Regions from separate parts of the Pantoea sp. SYBGC1 genome, predicted to be linked through region 1. Evidence: predicted binding sites of a transcription regulator. Region 1 holds the regulator's gene; the other holds the start of a gene.

Region 1 (7,378 bases):
GGCGACCCAGACGTGTTCACCAGACTGAATTCCCACCATTGGTGGAAAGATAATGTTGCCTGCGCCAACGAACAGGGCAAAGGTCATAAAGCCCAGCGCAAGGATGTCCCTCGAGGTTAAACGGTATGTCATAACTTCTGTCGTGCCTGTAGCTGATGTTGCGGTGGAAGTTGAGTTTGTGTTGTCCCCTGATTGCGCGATAACAATGGCTTAGCTGGATTATCCAGTGCGAAATGCGGGCCGAATCGAGACAGCGCAGGTGATTTAATCTGCTTTTCTTCTGTTCACAGAGGGATGAATCGACAACGGCGCAAATTAAAACGTTTATAGCGGAGAAAGACAATACAGGATCGAAAAACCAGAAGGATATCGCGCATAAGCGTATGCAGGCAGTGAATATGGGCGAAATAGCCGCTAAACGCCCCAGATGATTTGTTTAAAATTCAGACAAAGCGAAAGTTGTTCTTGCATAAGTGCGGTTCCGGATGCACAAAAGGCGCGATTTACGCGCCTGTCTGCACAACTTTACACTCTCACCACACCTGTTTAGCGATATCCACCACCAGACGGATCTTCTGCCACTGCTCCGCTTCGCTCAGGCTATTACCCTCTTCGGTGGAAGCAAAGCCGCACTGTGGGCTGAGGCAGATCTGATCGAGGCTGACATACTGCGCCGCTTCCTGCAGCCGCGCTTTGACCTGTTCAGGATCTTCCAGCGCGCCGGTTTTGGTCGTGATAAGACCCAGTACCGCTTTCTGATGACCTGGCTTAATAAAGCGCAGCGGCTCAAATCCGCCGGAGCGTTCGTTGTCATACTCCAGGAAAAAGGCGTCGATATTCACGCCGCCAAACAGGATCTCCGCTACCGGCTCATAGCCGCCTTCTGATATCCAGGTAGAACGGAAGTTACCGCGGCACACGTGCAGCCCGACGGTGAGATCGGCCGGTTTATCTGCCAGCGCCGCGTTCAGCACCTGCGCATAAGTGCGGGCCAGCGCCTGCGGATCGTCGCCGCGTGCGCGGATCTGTTCCTGCTGCTCCCCGGAGCAGAGATAGGCCCAGACGGTATCGTCGAGCTGCAGATAGCGGCAGCCGGCAGCATAAAATGCGGCAATGGCGTCTTTATAGGTCTGCGCCAGATCGGCAAAGTAGGCATCCAGATCGGGGTAAACCGTGGCGTCGATAACCTTGCGACCGCCGCGGAAATGCAGCACGCTCGGGCTGGGAATCGTCATTTTAGCGACCGCGTCGCCGGCGATACTCTGCAGAAAGCGGAAGTGGTCCAGCATCGGATGCGCCGGATTAAACGAGACTTTACCGGTGACTTTTACACCGTGCGCTTTGGTCTGCACGCCGTTGAACTGGATCCCCTGCTCCGCTTCAAACAGCTCTACGCCATTCAAATCGCCAAAGAAATCGAAGTGCCACCAGGCGCGACGGAACTCGCCGTCGGTGACAACCTGCAGGCCATTGGCACGCTGCTGCGCGACAACATCGCGAATAGCCTGGTCTTCCACTTCGCGCAGCTGCTCCGCGCCAATCTCACCACGGGCGTGCTGTTCGCGCGCCTGTTTGATCGCAGCGGGACGCAGAAAACTGCCGACGGTATCGGCGCGGAACGGGGCGTGCTGAGCGGGCATAGATTCTCCTTGCAGACCGGTAGTTGCGGTCAGGTATAATTTCTTCTGGTTATTTCAGCCATCTGGATGGCTATATGTCCAAAGAGTGCCACGCTTCCGCGCGCGGGGCAACGGAAGAATTTTCAGCAGGCATGAAGAAAATTCATTTTCCTGTGTCCCTGCTTCCTGCTTACTCAATGGCCGCCCGCGCAGCGGAGATTTGCGCATCGGAGAGAGGTAAATAGCCCGCTTCCGCCACTCGCCGCTGGCCCTGCGACGACAGTACCTGATGCAGAAACGCCGCCACCAGCAGCGGCAGCGGCTTGCCCGGCGGTTTATTCACGTAGATATAGAGTGGCCGGGACCAGGGATAGCGGCCGCTGCGGATGGTATCGGCATCCGGCATGATGCTTTCGCCGGTTCGCGTCACAATCGGCACTATCTTTACGCCGCTGAGATGAAAGCCAAAGCTGGCGTAGCCGATACTCTCTGGCGTGGTCGCAACCGCCTGCACTACGGCAGCTGAACCGGGAAACTCCGCCACGTCAGCGCGAAAATCGCCGCGACAGAGCGCCTGCTGTTTGAAGAACCCCCAGGTGCCGGAGGCGGAGTTGCGGCCAAAGCGCTGAATGCGCCGCTGCGCCCAGTTATCGTCTGTCACGCCCGTATCGCCCCAGCGCTGCGGAACCTGCGTGCCGCCGCACAGGCGGGTAACAGAATAGAGCGCATCAAGCTGCGGCTGGCTGATACGCTGCAGCGGATTAGCCTGGTTCACCACCACGACCAGCGCATCCATGGCGACCGGTACGGCGAGCGGCGGATAGCCGTAGCGGGCAATGAACAGCTGTCGTTCATCGTTCTGCATCGGCCGGCTCATCGCGCCCAGCTGTGCGGCACCCGCAGCCAGCGCCGTTGGCGCGGTTGAAGAGCCCGCCGCCTGTACCTGAACGTTGACGCCGGGCGCCTGCAGGCTGAAATCTTCCCCCCACAGCGTCATCAGGTAGCCCAGCGTATCTGACCCGGCGCTGCTGAGGTTGCCGGTCAGCATCGCTTTTTGCGCCTGCGCCAGCACAGAGAAGAGCAGCAGAAGTGTGAACAGCAGAGATTTCAGCATGGAGCCGCCGTCAGAGAGAAGAAGAGCGCTATTGTGGCAAGCCTGCGAAAACGGCGCAACGCAGATTACCCCGCCCGCTCCTGCGCGGCCTCTTCCACAATCAGACGCGACGGCAGCAGAAAGCGAAAGCAGGTCTCCTGATGCGGCCGGCTGCTGATCTCCAGCCGTGCACCGTGATGGCTCAGCGCATGCTTGACGATCGCCAGCCCCAGTCCGCTGCCCCCGGTGGCACGCGACCGCGCTTTATCAACGCGGTAAAAGCGCTCCGTCAGGCGCGGCAGATGCTCTTCGCTGATGCCGGGACCGTTATCGCAGACTTTAAGCTCCGCTCCCTGCCGCGTGCGCAGCCAGCTGATATGGATATGCGTGCCTTCCGGCGTGTGGTTAACCGCGTTATAGACCAGGTTAGAGATAGCGCTGCGCAGCTGCTCGTCATTTCCCAGTACGCGTAAGTGAGGATCGGTATGGAAGTGAATAACATGGCGCCCCTGGCTCAGCGTTTCCGCTTCGCGCTGCAGCAGATGCAGCATGGCCGGTACATCAACCCGCTCTTTAAGATCGAGCGCCGGAGCCGCCTCGATACGCGACAGCGTCAGCAGCTGCCTGACCAGGCTGTCCATGCGCCGGGTCTGCTCCTGCATCGTGCCCAGCGCTTTGCTGCGCGTTCGCGCATTCATCGCCTCATCGTCCATCATCTCCAGATAGCCCTGCAGCACCGTGAGCGGCGTACGCAGTTCATGACTGACGTTGGCAAAAAAGTTGCGGCGGGCGCCCTCCAGCTGATGCATCTGGGTCACATCGCGCGCCACCATCAGCCACTGCCCCTCGCTGTAAGGCATCACGCGGAACTCCATGTGCCGCTGATTATTCAGCACTACCGTCAGCGGCCGGGCAAAGTCGCGCTGGCGGATATAGCGGGAGAATTCGGGATAGCGCAGCAGGTTGAGAATATTCTGGCCGTTATCCTCCGGCCAGCGCAGCCCCAGATGCTGCTGGGCGAGGCCGTTGCACCAGAAAATGGTTCCCTCTTCAGTGGTCAGCACCACGGCATCCGGCAGCGACTCCGCACCGCTGCGAAAGCGCCTGATCAGGTTTCCCAGCTCGCGGCGGCGGCGGCGGTTACGCAGCTGCATCTGGTAGAGGCCATAAAACAGCGGTTCCCAGCTGCCGCGCCCGGTGGGCGGCGTCATTGATCGGTCGACCCACAGCCAGTGGGAGAGCCGCATCAGATTAGTAAAGTGCCAGGCCAGAACGCCTGAGACGGCTGCCAGCAGCCACCACGACAGATAACCAAACAGCAGGCCGAGCAGCAGCGCAGGCAGACAGGCCAGCGCCAGCTCGGTCAGTAATCGCTTCCAGGAGAGGCGTTCCAGCACGGTAGCAGGCTCCGTTTAGTAGCGGGCAGAGAAACGATACCCTGTTCCGCGTACGGTTTGCACCATACGATCGTGGCCGGAGATTTCCAGTGCTTTACGCAGGCGACGAATATGCACATCTACGGTGCGATCTTCGACATAGACGTTGGTGCCCCAGACGTGGTTCAGCAGCTGTTCGCGGCTGTAGACCCGCTCCGGATGCGTCATAAAGAAATGCAGCAGCTTATATTCGGTTGGCCCCATCTCCAGCGGCGTGGTCTCCGACATCACGCGATGTGAGGAGGGATCGAGACTCAGCCCCTGCATCTCAATCACCTCTTCGACCGCCATCGGGGAGATGCGCCGCATGACGGCTTTAATACGCGCCATCAGCTCTTTCGGTGAGAACGGCTTGGTGATGTAATCATCTGCGCCCACTTCCAGCCCGCGCACGCGATCCTCTTCCTCACCGCGCGCGGTCAGCATCATGACCGGGATATCGCGCGTCATGGCCTCGCGCTTCAGATGTTTAATAAACTGAATGCCGCTGCCGCCGGGCAGCATCCAGTCCAGCAGAATCAGATCGGGCCAGGGTTCAATCAGCCGGCTAATCGCGCTGTCATAATCTTCCGCTTCAATGGGCTGGTAGTCGTTCTGTTCCAGCACAAAACATAACATTTCCCGGATGGGCGCTTCATCTTCCACAACCAAAATGCGCTTGGCCATTATTGCTCCTGCGAGTGTGACGGGATGTCACTGGGATATGCGGCGTCATTATGCGTCAGTTTTATGACACTTTTATGAAAAACCCGGCGGGTAAGCAAGAGATAAAAACCACCCCCGCACCGGCAAAAACGTCTTTTTTCCTTTGTGCCCGAAGCCGTTATACTGGCCGCCAGCTTTCAGGCAGGACACCCCATGCGCATTATTCATACCGCAGACTGGCACCTCGGTCAGTTTTTTTACAGCAAGAGTCGCGCCGCCGAACACCAGGCTTTTCTTGACTGGCTGCTCCGGCAAATTGCTGAGCATCAGGTTGATGCACTGATCGTGGCAGGCGATCTGTTTGATACCGGTTCGCCCCCCAGTTACGCCCGTGAAATGTTTAACCGGTTCGTGGTCGCGCTGCAGCCCAGCGGCTGTCAGCTAATTGTGCTGGCGGGCAATCACGATTCGGTCGCCACGCTGAATGAGTCGCGCGAACTGCTGGCCTGCCTTAACACCCGGGTGATCACCAGCGCCACCCCCGGCGGCGAACAGCAGGTGCTGACGCTGACGCAGCGTGACGGATCGCCGGGCGCGCTGCTGTGCGCCATTCCCTATCTGCGCCCGCGCGATATTCTGCGCAGCCGGGCCGGTCAGTCCGGGCGCGACAAGCAGTTATCGCTGCTGCAGGCGATTGAGCAGCATTATCAGCACTGCTATAGCGCCGCCGTGGCAGAAAGAGAGCGGCTGGATAAGCCGCTGCCAATCGTCGCTACCGGCCACCTCACTACCGTGGGCGTGACCAAAAGCGACGCGGTACGTGATATCTATATCGGCACGCTGGATGCGTTTCCGGCGCAGGCATTTCCGCCCGCAGACTACATTGCACTCGGCCATATTCACCGCGCGCAGCGGATTGCCGGCACGGAACATATTCGCTACAGCGGCTCACCGATCCCGCTCAGTTTTGATGAGAGCGGACGTGATAAAAGCGTCTGGCTGCTCGATTTTGGCCACACGCTGGAGAGCGTAACCGCGCTGACCATACCCGCCTTTCAGCCGATGCAGATGCTAAAAGGATCGATGGCAGAGATTGAGGCGCAGCTGGCACAGTTTGCCCGCTATGAGGGATTGCTGCCGGTATGGCTGGATATCGAGATCACCACGCAGGAGTACCTCACCGATCTGCAGCGGCGTATTGAACAGCTCACGGCCACGCTGCCGGTAGAGGTGCTGCTGGTGCGCCGCAGTCGCGCGCTGCGTCAGCGCAGCCTGGAACGGCTGACAAATGAGACGCTGAGCGAGCTGAAAGTCGAAGAGGTTTTTGCCCGTCGCCTGGCTCAGGAGTCAGAGCTGGATGCGCAGCAGAGTGACGGACTGACCCGTCTGTTTCGCAGCGCGCTGGCCGCCCTGGAGGATCCGTCCGCATGAAAATTCTGACGCTACGTTTTAAAAATCTCAACGCACTGCGCGGTGAATGGCTGATCGACTTCCGCCAGGAGCCGTTCGCCAGCAACGGTCTGTTTGCCATCACGGGCGCTACCGGCGCCGGCAAAACCACGCTGCTGGATGCGATCTGCCTCGCGCTCTATCACCAGACGCCGCGCCTTGGCGGGCTGTCGCAGAGTGAGAATCAGCTGATGACGCGCGACACCGCCGAGTGTCTGGCTGAAGTTGAGTTTGAAATTAAAGGTGAAGCCTGGCGCGCCTTCTGGAGCCAGAACCGGGCGCGCGGTCAGGCTGACGGCAAGCTGCAGGCGCCGCGCGTGGAGCTGGCGCGGGTCGCTGATAATCAGATCGTGGCGGATAAAGTCGGCGATAAGCTGAAAGCCATAGAGTCGCTCTCCGGGCTCGATTTTGCCCGCTTCACCCGCTCAATGATGCTGTCACAGGGTCAGTTTGCCGCATTTCTGAACGCCCGCCCCGGCGAGCGCGCCGAACTGCTGGAGGAGCTGACCGGTACCGAGATTTATGGCGATATCTCCATTCATATTTTTGAACGCTGGCGCGCGGCGCGCGGCGCGCTTGAGACGCTGCGCGCCCGCGCCGGCGGCATTACGCTGCTGGATGAGACGCAGCGGGCGTCGCTCACAGAGCAGCTGGAGACTTTAAGCGCGGAGGAGCGCGCGCTGAATGCACAGCTTACGCAGGCGCAGACGCAGCAGCAGTGGCTGGCGCAGGCGCAGCAGCTGACGCAGGAGCAGCAGCACGCTGACGCGGCGCGCCAGGCAGCGGAACAGGCGTGGCAGCAGGCGTCCGCAGAGCGCCAGCAGCTGGCGCGCGCCGAGCCGGCAGAGAAGCTGCGCGCCGGACTGCAGTTGCGTGAACAGCTGCAGCGGGACAATGATGCACAGCAGCAGCTGGTCCGGCAGCTGCAGGCGCAGCAGCAACAGGCTGAAACCACGCTGCAGCAGGCGGAACGCGATTATCAGCAGGCGCTGCAGAGGCGTGATGAGGCGGTGGAAGCCGGACAGCAGCTCGAAACGCTGCTGACAGAGCAGGTGCTGCCGCTCGATCAGCAGATAGCGCGCACCGCGCAGCAGCTGAGTGAACAGCAGCAGCAGCTGACGCAGCAGCAGCATGCG
Region 2 (7,378 bases), on a different contig from region 1:
GCAGAGCGGGAAAGGGACATAAAAGAGCACCTGGCGAAAAAAAGTGCGCCAAGTATAAAGAGCGGGCGGCGGAGTGACCAATCAGAAATGGTAATGGCTGCCGCACAGGCAGCCGGAGGAGAGGGTCAGGTAGGGCGATTGCTGCCGTCGTCGCCGGAGAGCAGTTCATCCAGCCGGTCGCCGCCAACGTGACGGAAATCCTGCCCTTTAACAAAATAGAAGATAATTTCGCAGATATTCTGACAGCGATCGCCGATACGCTCGATCGCGCGCGCGCAGAACAGGGCGGTCAGCACGCTGGGGATCGTGCGCGGATCTTCCATCATGTAGGTCATCAGCTGGCGCACGATGCCTTCATACTCTTTATCCACTTTTTTATCTTCACGGTAGATAGTGATGGCAGCACTGAGATCCATGCGCGCAAACGCATCCAGCACGTCATGCAGCATCTGCACCGTGTGATGACCCAGCGATTCCAGGCTGACCAGCAGCGGCAGATGCTGCTGACCAAACTTCTCCAGCGCGGTGCGGCTGATTTTTTCCGCCACGTCACCAATACGCTCCAGTTCAGAGATCGCTTTGATAATGGCCATGACCAGTCGCAGGTCGCTGGCGGTAGGCTGACGCTTGGCGATAATACGCACGCACGCCTCATCAATCTCTACCTCCATCATATTGACCTTCTGGTCGCCTTCAATCACCCGGCGTGCCAGCTCCGCATCCTGATTATGCATGGCGGTAATGGCGTCGGTGAGCTGCTGCTCCACCATGCCGCCCATGATCATCACCTGCGTGCGAATATGCTCCAGCTCGGCATTAAACTGACCGGAGATATGTTTATTAAGATTTAAATTATCCATGAGTCTCTCCTGAATCAGCCGTAACGACCGGTGATGTAATCTTCAGTCTGCTTCTGCGCGGGTTTGGTAAACAGCGTATCGGTGTCGCTGAACTCAATCAGCTCGCCAAGATACATAAACGCCGTATGATCGGAGCAGCGGGCGGCCTGCTGCATGTTGTGCGTCACAATCACCACGGTGTAATCCTGCTTGAGCTCGGTGATCAGCTCCTCAATGCGGCCGGTGGAGATCGGGTCCAGCGCCGAGCAGGGCTCATCCAGCAGCAGCACTTCCGGCCGGATAGCGATACCGCGCGCGATGCAGAGACGCTGCTGCTGCCCGCCGGAAAGACTGTAACCGCTCTGATGAAGCTTGTCTTTGGTTTCGTTCCACAGCGCGGCTTTGGTCAGCGCCCACTGCACGCGCTCATCCATATCCGCGCGCGACAGCTTCTCAAACAGGCGCACGCCGAAGGCGATATTGTCGTAAATTGACATCGGAAACGGCGTTGGTTTCTGAAAGACCATGCCGACGCGCGCGCGCAGCAGGGCGATATCCTGGTGCGACGCGAGAATATTGTCGCCATCCAGCAGGATCTCACCTTCTGCGCGCTGCTCCGGGTAGAGTGAATACATTTTATTAAACGTGCGCAGCAGCGTGGATTTCCCGCAGCCCGACGGACCGATAAACGCGGTGACCTGATTGCGGGCAATATCCAGGTTGATATCTTTCAGCGCGTGGAACTTACCATAATGAAAGTTCAGATTACGCACCTGGATTTTACCGGCAGAAGGGGTTGCCATACTCATTGCTCATCTCTCTTATGCAGCGCCGCCAGAGCCGCGCCGGAAAATTAGTGTTTGCCTTTGGCGAAAATCATGCGGGCAACAATGTTCAGCAGCAGCACGCACAGCGTAATGATCAGCACGCCAGCCCACGCCAGGCTCTGCCATTCGGCAAACGGGCTCATAGCGAACTTGAAAATGGTGACCGGCAGGTTGGCCACCGGCTGCATCATGTCAGTGCTCCAGAACTGGTTAGAGAGCGCGGTAAACAGCAGCGGAGCGGTTTCACCTGCGATACGCGCAATCGCCAGCAGTACGCCGGTAATGATGCCGGAGACAGACGCTTTCAGCGTGATGGCTGAGATCATCTTCCACTTTGGTGTGCCCAGCGCGTATGCCGCTTCGCGCATGCTGTCCGGCACCAGCCGCAGCATATTCTCGGTGGTACGGATCACAATCGGGATCTGCAGTAGCGCCAGCGCCGCAACGCCTGCCCAGCCGGAGAAGTGCTGCATCTGTGATACCACAATGGTGTAGACAAATAGTCCGACCACGATAGAGGGCGCGGAGAGCAGAATGTCGTTAATAAAGCGGATCACCTCTGCCAGCCAGTTTTTACGGCCATACTCCGCCAGCCAGATCCCGGCCATAATGCCCAGCGGCGTCCCGAAAAAGGTGGACCAGAAAATCAGCAGGCCGCTGCCCGCCAGCGCATTTGCCAGTCCGCCGCCGGCGGTGTTGGGCGGCGGTGTTGATTCGGTAAACAGCGACCAGCTCAGCCCGTCGATACCTTTAGTCACCGTGGTGAACAGGATCCAGATCAGCCAGAAGAGGCCAAACGCCATGGTCAGCAGCGACAGCGTCAGGGCGATTTTATTTTTTGTACTGCGCCACGCCTGCATTTTGCGGCGCGACGCTTCCAGCTCAGTACGGCTCTGCATTTCAATTGCGGTCATGAACGGGCCCCTTCACTTTTTGCCAGCCGCAGGATCATCAGCTTCGAGATCGCCAGGACGATAAAGGTGATCACAAACAGGATCAGGCCCAGCTCCATCAGCGCAGCGACATGCACGCCCGATTCCGCTTCAGCAAACTCGTTAGCCAGCGCTGAGGTGATACTGTTGCCGGGCATAAACAGCGAAGCGCTGTCGAGCTGGTAGGTGTTACCGATAATAAAGGTCACCGCCATGGTCTCTCCCAGCGCCCGCCCCAGTCCCAGCATCACGCCGCCGATGACGCCGTTTTTGGTAAACGGCAGCACGATACGCCAGATCACCTCCCAGGTCGTGCAGCCGATGCCATACGCGGACTCTTTCATCATCACCGGCGTCTGTTCAAAGACGTCGCGCATTACCGAGGCGATATAAGGAATGATCATAATCGCCAGGATGACGCCTGCGGCCAGGATACCGATACCAAACGCCGGGCCAGAGAACAGCGTGCCGACGATGGGAATGTTAGCGAGGACGTTGCCAACCGGCGTCTGAAAATATTCGGCAAACAGCGGCGCGAAGATAAACAGGCCCCACATGCCATAAACAATGCTCGGGATGGCCGCCAGCAGTTCAATGGCGGTGCCCAGCGGACGACGCAGCCAGCCGGGTGCCAGCTCGGTCAGAAACAGTGCGATTCCGAAGCTTACCGGTACCGCGATGATTAATGCGATCAGTGAGGTCACCAGCGTGCCGTAAATCGGCACCAGAGCGCCAAACTCTTCGTTTGGTGCATCCCAGGTTTTGGTCCAGAGAAAGGCGAAGCCAAACTTCTGAATGCTGGGCCAGGAGGAGACGATCAGGGAGACAATAATGCCACCCAGCAGCAGCAGGACAATCAGCGCAGAGAGTTTAACCAGCGCGCCAAAAATCATGTCGCCTTGCTTACCCGGTGCTTTGAATGCCGGCTTGGTAGCAGCCATAAAATTCTCGGTTCTCAGAGGATATGCAGGGCGACCAGGCGGCCGCCCCCGGGATACTCAGCCAGTAGCCGAGCCTGACAATGGCTTACTGCCAGAGCGCTTTGCCGCTGCTGTCTTTGATATTCGCTTTCCATGCCGCACGGATCTGCGTCACCACGCTCTCCGGCAGCGCCGCGTAATCCAGCGCCGTGGCGGTTTTGCTGCCGCCTTTATAGGCCCAGTCAAAGAACTTCAGCACTTCCGCGCCCTTCTCCGCATTAGCCTGATCTTTGTAAATCAGGATAAAAGTGGTGGAGGCGATCGGCCACGCGTCGTCACCTTTCTGGAACGTCAGGTCCTGAGCAAACGAGCTGCTCCAGTCAGCGCCTTTGGCGGCGTTGGCAAAGCTGCTTTCACTCGGCGCCACCGGTTTGCCATCCGCATCCAGCAGTTTGGTGTAGGTCAGGTTGTTCTGTTTCGCGTAGGCGTATTCGACATAGCCAATTGAACCCGGCAGACGCTGCACGAAAGCGGCCACGCCATCGTTGCCTTTACCGCCAAGACCGGTTGGCCAGTTAACGGTGTTGCCTTTGCCTATTTTGCTTGCCCAGTCCGTGTTCACTTTGGTCAGATAGCTGGTAAACACAAAGGAGGTACCGGAGCCGTCGGCGCGGCGCACGACGTTGATATTGGTGTCAGGCAGTTTCAGGTTCGGGTTCAGCTTAGCGATCGCCGGATCGTTCCATTTTTTAATGGTGCCGAGATAGATGTCACCCACGGTTTTGCCATCGAGCGTCAGCTCGCCAGACTTCACACCCGGAATGTTCACGGCCAGCACCACGCCACCGATAACGGTCGGGAACTGGAACAGGCCATTTTTCTGCAGATCTTCCTCTTTCATCGGCGCATCAGAAGCACCGAAATCCACGGTTTTTGCGATGATCTGCTTTACGCCACCCGAAGAGCCGATTCCCTGATAGTTGATTTTGCTACCGGTGGCCTGCTGATACTCTGCTGCCCACTTGGCATAAACCGGGGCCGGGAAGGTCCCGCCAGCGCCGGTCAGATCGGTGGCGGCAAACGCAGAAACTGCGCTGACGGCGAAAGTGGCGGCGAGGATTCGGGCTACGGTGCTACGCATCAGTGTCATGTTCCCTCCGGGGGAGTATAAATCAGGCTTAACGCCGTTTTAGTTGGAGTCAGTGATTGCTGCTGGAGGGAAAATAGGACAGTTTGATGACAGTGAAATGTACGAAATATGACAGTTTTATGACGAAGATAAAAACCGGGCGGGCCCGTTGCAGGCCCGCCCGGCTTAGCGATTACTCAACGGTAACCGATTTTGCCAGGTTACGTGGCTGGTCCACGTCGGTGCCTTTGATCAGCGCCACATGATAAGAGAGCATCTGCAGCGGCACGGTGTAGAAGATAGGGGCAATCACGTCCTCGACATGCGGCAGTGAGATAATTTTCATCCCTTCACTGTCGCTGAAGCCCGCATCGCCATCGGCGAAGACATAGAGCAGGCCGCCGCGTGCGCGCACTTCTTCGATGTTGGATTTCAGCTTTTCCAGCAGCTCATTGTTAGGTGCGACCACGATCACCGGCATATCGGCATCGATCAGCGCCAGCGGGCCATGCTTCAGCTCACCGGCCGCGTAGGCTTCGGCATGAATATAGGAGATCTCTTTGAGCTTGAGCGCGCCTTCCATGGCGATCGGGTATTGATCCCCACGGCCAAGAAACAGCGCATGATGCTTGTCAGAGAAATCTTCTGCCAGGCTCTCGATGATCTTATCCTGCGCCAGCATCTGCTCAATACGGCTAGGCAGCGCCTGCAGCGCATGCACAATCTCATGCTCCGTTTCCGGCTTCATGCCGTGCAGACGACCCAGTTTTGCCACCAGCATCAGCAGTACCGTCAGCTGCGTGGTAAAGGCTTTGGTGGAAGCCACGCCAATTTCCGTGCCCGCTTTGGTCATCAGCGCCAGATCGGATTCGCGCACCAGCGAAGAGCCGGCGACGTTACAGATAGCCAGTGAGCCAAGATAACCCAGCTCTTTGGAGAGGCGCAGCGCCGCCAGCGTATCGGCGGTTTCACCCGACTGCGACAGGGTGATCAGCAGGCTGTTTTTGCGTACTGCGGATTTGCGGTAGCGGAATTCAGAGGCGATCTCAACGTCACACGGGATGTTTGCCAGTGATTCAAACCAGTAGCGCGATACCATACCGGAGTTGTAGGAGGTGCCGCAGGCGATGATCTGGATATGCTCTACTTTGCTCAGCAGCGACTCTGCATGCTCACCCAGTTCGCGCAGATCGACAATCCCGTCGTGGAAGCGGCCCGCCAGCGTATTTTTGATAGCGTTGGGCTGCTCGTAGATCTCTTTCTGCATATAGTGGCGATAGATACCTTTATCGCCCGCGTCATACTGCGCGTTTGATTCGATCTCCGCGCGCTGCACCTGATGGCCTTCGCGATCGATGATAGTGACTTCACGGCGGGTAACCTCGGCAATATCCCCCTCTTCCAGGTAGATAAAGCGGCGGGTAACCGGCAGCAGCGCCAGCTGATCGGATGCGATAAAGTTCTCGCCCACGCCACGGCCAATCACCAGCGGGCTGCCGGAGCGCGCGGCCACCAGCACCGACGGATCGCGGCTGTCCATGATGACCATGCCGTAAGCACCGCGCAGCTGAGGAATCACGCGCAGGATCACCTCACGCAGCGTGCCGCCCTGCTTCTGCTCCCAGTGCACCAGATGCGCCACCACTTCGGTGTCCGTCTCGGAGGCAAAATGGTAGCCACGTTCAATCATTTGCGCGCGCAGCGGCTCATGATTTTCGATAATGCCGTTATGCACCACGATGATCTGCTCTGAGACGTGCGGATGCGCATTTGCCTCTGAAGGTTCACCGTGCGTAGCCCAGCGGGTGTGGGCAATACCGGTACCGCCAATCAGCGGCTGCTGATCTGCGGCCTCCGCCAGATTAGCCACTTTGCCAACGCGACGCAGACGCGTCACGTGCCCCTGACGATCGACGACAGCCAGACCGGCTGAGTCATAACCGCGATACTCCAGACGACGCAGACCTTCCAGCAGGATCTCTGCAATGTCACGCTGCGCTACTGCTCCAACAATTCCACACATATTCGTTTCCTGACTTCATGGCTTTCGGCCATTGCGTTGTCATCTGACCTGATTTCCGGCTGCGCCGGTTCCCCGAGCCTTGTAGAGAGTGGGGATATCGTTATGGCACTGCTAAACGGGCCGATCTTTGCCGGTCCTTAAAATTTATTTTTTCTTCACCGGGCGCTGCCAGCCCGCTTTCTGCTGCTGTTCTTTGCGGTTGTAGACCAGATCGGCGGCGGTGACATCTTTCATTACCGTGGTACCGGCGGCGATAGTGGCGCCAGCCGCAACGGTGACCGGTGCCACCAGCTGCGTATCCGATCCCACAAATACGTTATCGCCAATGATGGTTTTAAATTTGTTAGCGCCATCGTAGTTGCAGGTAATGGTGCCGGCGCCGATGTTAACGCCCGCGCCGATTTCCGCATCACCCAGGTAGGAGAGATGACCCGCTTTGGAACCTTTGCCAAGCGTGGCCTTTTTCATTTCCACAAAATTGCCGACGTGCGCCTGTTCAGCCAGTTCGCTGCCGGGACGCAGCCGGGCAAACGGGCCGACCGTGCAGGCGGCGGCCAGCGTCGCATCTTCAATGACAGAATAAGGGCTGATCTCACAGTCATCGCCCAGAACGCTGTTTTTGATCACGCAGCCGGCGCCAATTTTTACCCGGTTGCCCAGCGTGACATCGCCTTCAATAATGACGCCGATATCAATTTCTACGTCGCG

Evidence for each region. Region 1 encodes PhoB, which activates phosphate uptake and scavenging genes when phosphate is short. Its sites were predicted from a motif close to CTGTCATAAAACTGNCNNAT; they were not measured.
Region 2: a site for PhoB is predicted at 4,775-4,794, ahead of pstS (phosphate ABC transporter substrate-binding protein PstS). Genes of this name have one in related genera too.

Annotation. Positions count from the first base shown of each region.
Region 1 is NZ_JBXUNM010000003.1:324,450-331,827, forward strand. Features, by position in the region: gene brnQ (branched-chain amino acid transport system II carrier protein) at 1-132, opposite strand, end outside; gene AC2CF9_RS08850 (cobalamin-independent methionine synthase II family protein) at 534-1,640, opposite strand; gene AC2CF9_RS08855 (PstS family phosphate ABC transporter substrate-binding protein) at 1,810-2,730, opposite strand; gene phoR (phosphate regulon sensor histidine kinase PhoR) at 2,799-4,109, opposite strand; gene phoB (phosphate response regulator transcription factor PhoB) at 4,125-4,814, opposite strand; gene sbcD (exonuclease subunit SbcD) at 5,007-6,224, shown strand; gene AC2CF9_RS08875 (AAA family ATPase) at 6,221-7,378, shown strand, end outside.
Region 2 is NZ_JBXUNM010000006.1:30,771-38,148, reverse strand. Features, by position in the region: gene AC2CF9_RS11870 (MFS transporter) at 1-20, opposite strand, end outside; gene phoU (phosphate signaling complex protein PhoU) at 126-860, opposite strand; gene pstB (phosphate ABC transporter ATP-binding protein PstB) at 875-1,648, opposite strand; gene pstA (phosphate ABC transporter permease PstA) at 1,693-2,580, opposite strand; gene pstC (phosphate ABC transporter permease PstC) at 2,577-3,539, opposite strand; gene pstS (phosphate ABC transporter substrate-binding protein PstS) at 3,625-4,668, opposite strand; gene glmS (glutamine--fructose-6-phosphate transaminase (isomerizing)) at 4,841-6,670, opposite strand; gene glmU (bifunctional UDP-N-acetylglucosamine diphosphorylase/glucosamine-1-phosphate N-acetyltransferase GlmU) at 6,815-7,378, opposite strand, start outside.